Regions from separate parts of the Brevibacillus halotolerans genome, predicted to be linked through region 2. Evidence: riboswitches for the same ligand, from Rfam matches in the RefSeq annotation. Region 2 holds a riboswitch; each other region holds the start of a gene.
What was found. A riboswitch is a leader RNA that binds a small molecule or an ion and turns the genes downstream of it on or off. The one in region 2 is predicted to bind S-adenosylmethionine.
Positions count from the first base shown of each region.

Region 1: another riboswitch for S-adenosylmethionine. It lies ahead of O0550_RS11040 (homocysteine synthase); the one in region 2 lies ahead of O0550_RS13850 (DUF1722 domain-containing protein).
Region 3: another riboswitch for S-adenosylmethionine. It lies ahead of O0550_RS05885 (sugar ABC transporter substrate-binding protein); the one in region 2 lies ahead of O0550_RS13850 (DUF1722 domain-containing protein).

Region 1 covers NZ_JAPTNK010000006.1:275,018-277,222, reverse strand. The annotation lists gene O0550_RS11040 (homocysteine synthase) at 24-1,322, opposite strand; SAM riboswitch class I at 1,461-1,568, opposite strand; gene O0550_RS11035 (NCS2 family permease) at 2,046-2,205, shown strand, end outside.
Region 2 covers NZ_JAPTNK010000010.1:52,645-54,849, reverse strand. The annotation lists gene O0550_RS13855 (2,3-diketo-5-methylthiopentyl-1-phosphate enolase) at 1-432, opposite strand, end outside; SAM riboswitch class I at 520-649, opposite strand; SAM riboswitch class I at 875-998, shown strand; gene O0550_RS13850 (DUF1722 domain-containing protein) at 1,009-1,671, shown strand; gene mtnK (S-methyl-5-thioribose kinase) at 1,696-2,205, shown strand, end outside.
Region 3 covers NZ_JAPTNK010000003.1:210,627-212,831, forward strand. The annotation lists gene O0550_RS05885 (sugar ABC transporter substrate-binding protein) at 1-1,007, opposite strand, end outside; SAM riboswitch class I at 1,148-1,258, opposite strand; gene O0550_RS05890 (branched-chain amino acid ABC transporter substrate-binding protein) at 1,330-2,205, opposite strand, start outside.

The DNA.
Region 1 (2,205 bases), on a different contig from region 2:
TTACATCCTACACGATTATCAGCTTACACTTGTACAGCTTCCACAGCTTTTTGAATAGCCTGCTCTACATCCTGCAAAATATCTTCAATTGCCTCTGTACCTACGGAAAGACGAATCATCCCAGGGGTCACCCCGGCCTTAGCTTGTTCTTCTGGGGTAAGTTGGAGATGAGTAGTACTAGCTGGATGAATGATCAATGATTTGGAGTCTCCTACATTAGCCAAATGCGAGAACAATTGAACAGATTCAATTACTTTTTTGCCAGCTTCTACTCCACCTTTGATTCCAAAAGTCAACAAAGCCCCCTGACCATCTGGTAAATAGCGTTGACTAAGTTCGTAGGTAGGTGAGCTAGCAAGCCCTGGGTAGCTCACCCACTCTACATCGTTGTGTTGTTCTAAATATTGAGCGACAGCAAGTGCATTTTGACTATGCCGTTCCATCCGCAGGTGGAGAGTCTCTAGGCCTTGTAAGAATAAAAAGGAGTTAAAAGGAGATAAGGTAGCTCCTACATCTCGCTGTAGCTGCACACGAGCTTTTACGATATAAGCAGCATTGCCAACCGCCTCTGTATATACAATTCCATTGTAGGTAGGGTCTGGAGTGGAGAGCCCAGGAAACTTGCCGTTACTCCAATCGAAATGACCGGAGTCTACAATAATTCCCCCGATAGATGTGCCGTGACCGCCAATAAATTTAGTAGCAGAATGGATAACGATATCTGCCCCGTGTTCAATCGGTCGGCACAAAATAGGGGAGGCAAAGGTATTATCCACAAGGAGCGGTAATCCATATTCATGAGCTATGGTAGCAATAGCGTTTAGATCGGCAACCTGCATTTGGGGATTTCCGATCGTTTCGCAGAAAATCGCCTTGGTTTTGTCTGTAATCTTTGAACGGAAATTGTCTGGGTTGGATTGGTCAACAAAATGAACGGTAATTCCAAGCTTTGCAAAGGTATGGGCAAATAAATTGTAGGTTCCCCCATATAAACTGCTAGAGGAGATGATTTCATCACCGGCTTGTGCAATATTTAATAAGGCAAATGTAATGGCGGCTTGACCAGATGCAGTTGCAAGTGCCCCAATACCGCCTTCTAGTAGGGCGACACGCTTCTCAAATACATCCTGGGTTGGATTCATGATGCGGGTATAAATGTTCCCAGGCTCCTGTAACGCGAATAGATTGGCTGCATGGCTGGTGTCACGAAACTCATAGGAGGATGTTTGATAGATAGGGACGGCAAGAGCGCCGGTAGTTGGGTCTGCCTCCTGACCTCCGTGAAGAGCTAGTGTTTCTCTTTTCCAATTGAGGTTTGACATAAAAAACCACTCCTTTTCCATGTAAAGTAAGGTGATTCTCTTGGTTTCAATGGTGGCGCAGTAGAGAGGGAAGACCGGCTTCTCATAGCAAAAAGCCCTCCTCTGAGTAGAGGAAGGCTGCGTTACTAATTTCGCATACATTCATCTCTCAGAACCTTGCGGATTCTGCAGGATTTAGCACCAAGAACACTATGTTCCGGTTGCCGGGCTTCGTCGGGCCAGTCCCTCCACCACTCTTGATGAAAATAAAAGTTTGTTTTATTGTAAGGAGCTTGGAATGATAAGTCAATAATATTTTGTGCATTCTGAAAAAACAGCGGAATCAAATTCAGTTTCCGTTTATAATAACTATTGAAATCATCTTGTTTTAACTTGATTAAACTTCTAAAAATTTAGCTACATATCGACAGCAAAACGGATTTATTTACAGGATACATGAAGTGAATAATCGTGAATAAAAATACAAATAAGTATAATTATACATAATAAGCTGCATAACTTGTATAGAAGCTTGCTTTCTGGAGGGTAAAATAGAAGTAGCTGGAAACATGAAAACCTACATACAAGCATCACTGCCTTTTTTATGTGCACATTTTTACATTTTCCTATTTACTCTTTTTCGTTCTTTTTGCTACTATAGGGAAAGGTGTCTTGCCCCAATTTTTGGGGTGAATTGGCACGGGTGGGCCGAGGGGTTGTTTTGCTTAAAGAAGGGAACCGATATTGTACTCATTTTTTCGTAAAAGATTTGATGTAAAAGGTCATCAAACAACGGTTCGCAACGAAATTTTGGCTGGTTTAACCACGTTTTTCACCGCTGTCTACATCATTGCCGTGAATTCAATGATCTTATCGGATGCAGGTATACCATTGGAAGCAGGTA
Region 2 (2,205 bases):
TGTGCATGATTTAAAAATACTCATTAATAATGGACGATCATGCACACCGGTTATTTCCCGTATTCCTTCTATGCCGAATTTTGGACCCTGAAAGCCTTGTAAAAAAGAAGGAGGAAGCTGAATGTCTACCAGCTTGATTTTCCCGTCCATTGATAGTTTGCCAAATACCCCTGTAAGAAGAGAAGGGATATCCTGTGTAAAGCATATGGTTGGATAACTAATCGTGATATAACCTCGTGTTTCACCTGATGAGGTGGATTCAAGAGGAGATACATCCGCTACTTCACCTAAATAGGGGCGTAGCTGCTCCTGCTTTGCCAGAGGAAGGTCCGTCCATGAGCCTACTGTCATACCAACTGCAATACCTTCCGCTTTTTTTTGTAAATCCTTTGCTTGAGTTAAATAGGTTACGAGGATTCGATCTGTACTCATGGATGGCCTCCTTGTAGGTAGAGAATTTATCAACTAAAAACGCCCCCTTCAAGAGAAGGAGGCGTCCGATAGACAGATCATCTTCTTCTCTTATCTCTCACATAAATCAGTACAGCACGATTATGTGTAGGATTTAGCACCGTTTCGCATCGTTTATCCCGATGCGAGGGTTGCCGGGCATCATAGGGCCAGTCCCTCCGCCTTCTCTCAATAAGAGCTAGGTAATTGTTGTAATTGTCAAAATTGAAGCTGATTCTTGGAGATCATCTTATCCCTTTTTGTAACATGCGTCAACCCTTTTTATAAATAAAAACTGAGTTGAATAAATTGTTTGACATAACTGGATTACCTGTGTATATTTCTACTAACGATTCATTTATGAGGCTTTAGCTACGCAGGATAGGAACCTGTGTTCACCTACAATTACATATACTTAATGGATACCTTATCCAGAGACGGTGGAGGGACTGGCCCGATGAAACCCAGCAACCGACACATAGCCGCTAACCTGGCATGTGCACGGTGCTAATTCCTGCAGAGACATGTAAAATTCTGGTAGATAAGGGGGAACGTTTTATGAATATGACATGTCAAAACGACCTCTTTTCTTCGGAAAAGAGGTTTTCTTTTTCTTTGGTAAGCAAAGCATGGTGTGAACAGATATGGGCAGAGCATAAGTATTGGGTCATGATGAGGTGTTATCAAAAATATAAGCAAATCTCACAAGCATTTCGGGATCAAGTAAAAACGTCTCGCGAAACAGGCGAACGCGATTGGAGTATATTTGCAGAACAGTTATTACATGAATTTCAGAAGATGCGAAAACTGCCTATTGATTCAGGCAATGCCTGTAATGCCTTGAGTCATGCATTCGGTCATCTGCGCGGAAAACTTACGGAGCAAGAAAGCGGCTCCTGGCATGTCTTATTGCAAAGGAACTGGGAGGAAGCTCATCGTATATTGTTCTTACTTACTATGGAATATGGTGATGATTATTTGTCGCGGTCTCGCCTATTTTCACCGGAGGCTCCTAGCAGTCACACATGGATTCGGTTTCGTGGCAAGGATTTTTTTATTGCAAAGGATTTGGGGCAGTGGAAGATTCTTGAGCCATGGGAAGTTTGGGAGCGAGTCGGCGTGTATCAAGTTAACCTATTAACCAAATATCGCTTATTAGCCAATCTAGGAGGAATCGTTCATCCCCTGGCACATTACGATCAATACATCAACCGAGACTAGAGTGGTAAAAGGAGAGGAAAAGATATGGGGTATCAAGCGTTATCGGTTCAAGAATCCATTTTATACGTACAGAATCAGGGAACGATTTTTACACAAGATGCGCCTCTTGTTAGCCGAGAAATTGGTGATGGCAATTTAAATTTGGTTTTTAGAATAACGGATGAAGAGACCGGTAAAAGTGTCATTGTGAAGCAGGCTTTGCCTTATGCCCGCGTGGTTGGCGAATCATGGCCGTTAACGCTGGACCGATCTCGGATTGAAGCAGAGGCGCTCAAAATTCAGCGAGAGCTGGTAGGAGATTTAGTACCTGAGGTATACCATCACAATTCGGAGCTGGCTTTGACGATTATGGAGGATGTAGGTGATCATAAGCTACTTCGTGCAGGCCTTATTGAGGGAGAGATATACCCGCATTTCGCTAAACATATTGGAACTTTTCTGGCTCATACCTTATTTTTTACCTCTGATCTTGGAATGAATCCTTTTGCTAAAAAGGCTAATGTGAGCAGGTTCATTAATCCAGAGCTATGTAAA
Region 3 (2,205 bases), on a different contig from region 2:
TCCTTAGGCAATTGTTCACGTGTGATTAGCACAGGATTTAAGCTTACCTTATCTGGTACCTGCTCTCCCTTCAGCTTCTTAAATAAGTATCGTGCCTGTACCCGTCCAATATCAGAAGGGTCTACGGCTGCCGTGGCAATCCATGGTGAATTTTGGTCTTGTAGCATTTGCAAATCCTCATCGCTCATATCTATGCCGTATACCTTAATTTCATTGCGTCCAGCCTGCTGTATCGCGCGTGTCGCACCTTTAGCAAATTCATCCCAAGCAGTCCAAACTGCTGTGATATCTCCTTTGTTTGGATACTGCTTCAGAATCGCTTCCATTTGCGCTTGCGTATCAAGAGCCGTGTTAGCAGAAGCTGATCCGAATGCAGCAATTTCGTTAAAGCCTGAATTTTTGTCCATAAATGCCTTATAAGCGATTTGACGACGTTCCATTGGAGTAAAACCAGCTACCCATATCTTCACAATATTTCCTTTGCCACCTGTGTCTTGTGCCATTTTGTTTAGTGTTTGTTCAGCCAATTTGATATCATCTTGCTCTACTACTGTTACTCCCGGAATATCTAATCCTGTATCAAAAGCTACAATTGGAGTCTTTTGAGCCAAGGCCTTTTGAACACCTGGTGCTAAGCTATCTGCACGTCCATGATCCAGCAAAATGCCATCAAATTGTTGGGTAACAGCCGCGTCCACATGTGAAGCCATTTTAGCAAGGTCATTATCCCCGCTTAAAACTGTCAGTTCTCCCCCCAGCTTCTCTACCTCTTCCTTCACGCCTGCAATATATTGAGATGAAAACGAACCAATATTAAATTGCACCACCAGCGCAATTCGTTTTTTCTTATCTGTCGTAGGTTGATCCCCAGCAGTTTCACTACTTGATGCTGACACGTTATCGGCTTTTGATGTAGAGGTTACACCACAACCGCTTAGCACACTTCCTATTAGAAAGAATATTGCGAATAAATAGACGGAACCTTTGTTAATTAGACCTTTCATCATGTTTCTCCCCTTTTTCATTTATCTCTTTTTGTGAAAAAATGTACAATACTCATTGGTTCAGTCATAGCTGAGTACTACTCGATATAAAAAAGCCCCTTTTCCTAAGAAAAGAGGCTTGTGTATATGGAAACCCACTACGCCTCTTATCTCTCAGGTTTCCCTGCAGGAGGTAGCACCTTGATGTCTTGTTAAACAGACATTAGGTTGCCGGGCGTCATCGGGCCAGTCCCTCAGCCAACTCTTGATAAGAGAGTATTTTAAATTTTGTAACGTTTTTTCTTACAACAGATATTACACCTGGGTCCTTATCCATGTCAATAGATTATTTTGCTTCACCTTCAAATTTCTTTGAACCGCCTGCATAGGTATAAATAAACACCTGCGCATTCTTATTGTCACCTTTATCATCGAAAGAAACATGTACAAACTGTCCTTTAAAATCTTGTGTTTTGTGAATGGCTTCGAATACTTGAGCACGAGTTGGCTTTTTGTTTCCATTCGCTTTAGCCGCCTCCTCAATGCCATTGATAGCTACAGCCATGGCATCGTAGCCAAACGAGGTAAATATCCCCAGCTTTTTGCCTGTTGAGCCTTCAAATTCCTGTATCCATTTCTTCCCTTCTTCTGTTGCTCTTACGTCACCAACAGTGGAGGTAAACACGACACCCTCTGCTGCAGGTCCCGCAATTGTAAACATTTCAGCAGAATCAAGACCATCAGCACCCATAAACACACCGGTAAATCCTTTTTCCCGCAACTGCTTAATTAAAATTCCTGCCTCTGCATAATAACCGCCAAAATAGACCATTTCTGGCTTCTTCGCTAACACTTGGTTCACCACTGCACTATAGTCCTTCTCACCAGCAGTCAAGCCTTCAAAACCTAGAACGCTAACACCATCCTTCTCAAATTGCTTCTTTACTTCATTGGCTAAGCCTTGGCCGTACGCTTGTTTATCATGAATGACCATTGCATTTTTTACATTCAAGGTATTTTTTGCATAAATAGCCGCTTTTCTTCCTTGTTCGTCGTCGCGTGCACAAATACGATGTGCTACTTTTTTACCTCCCTCAGTAAATTCCGGCCCTGTTGTAGAAGGCGATACCATGACCAAACCAGCTTTTTCATAAGCTGTTACAGCAGACAAGGATGAACCCGTAGTCACGTGACCTACAACCGCTACTACGTCGTTGTCGTT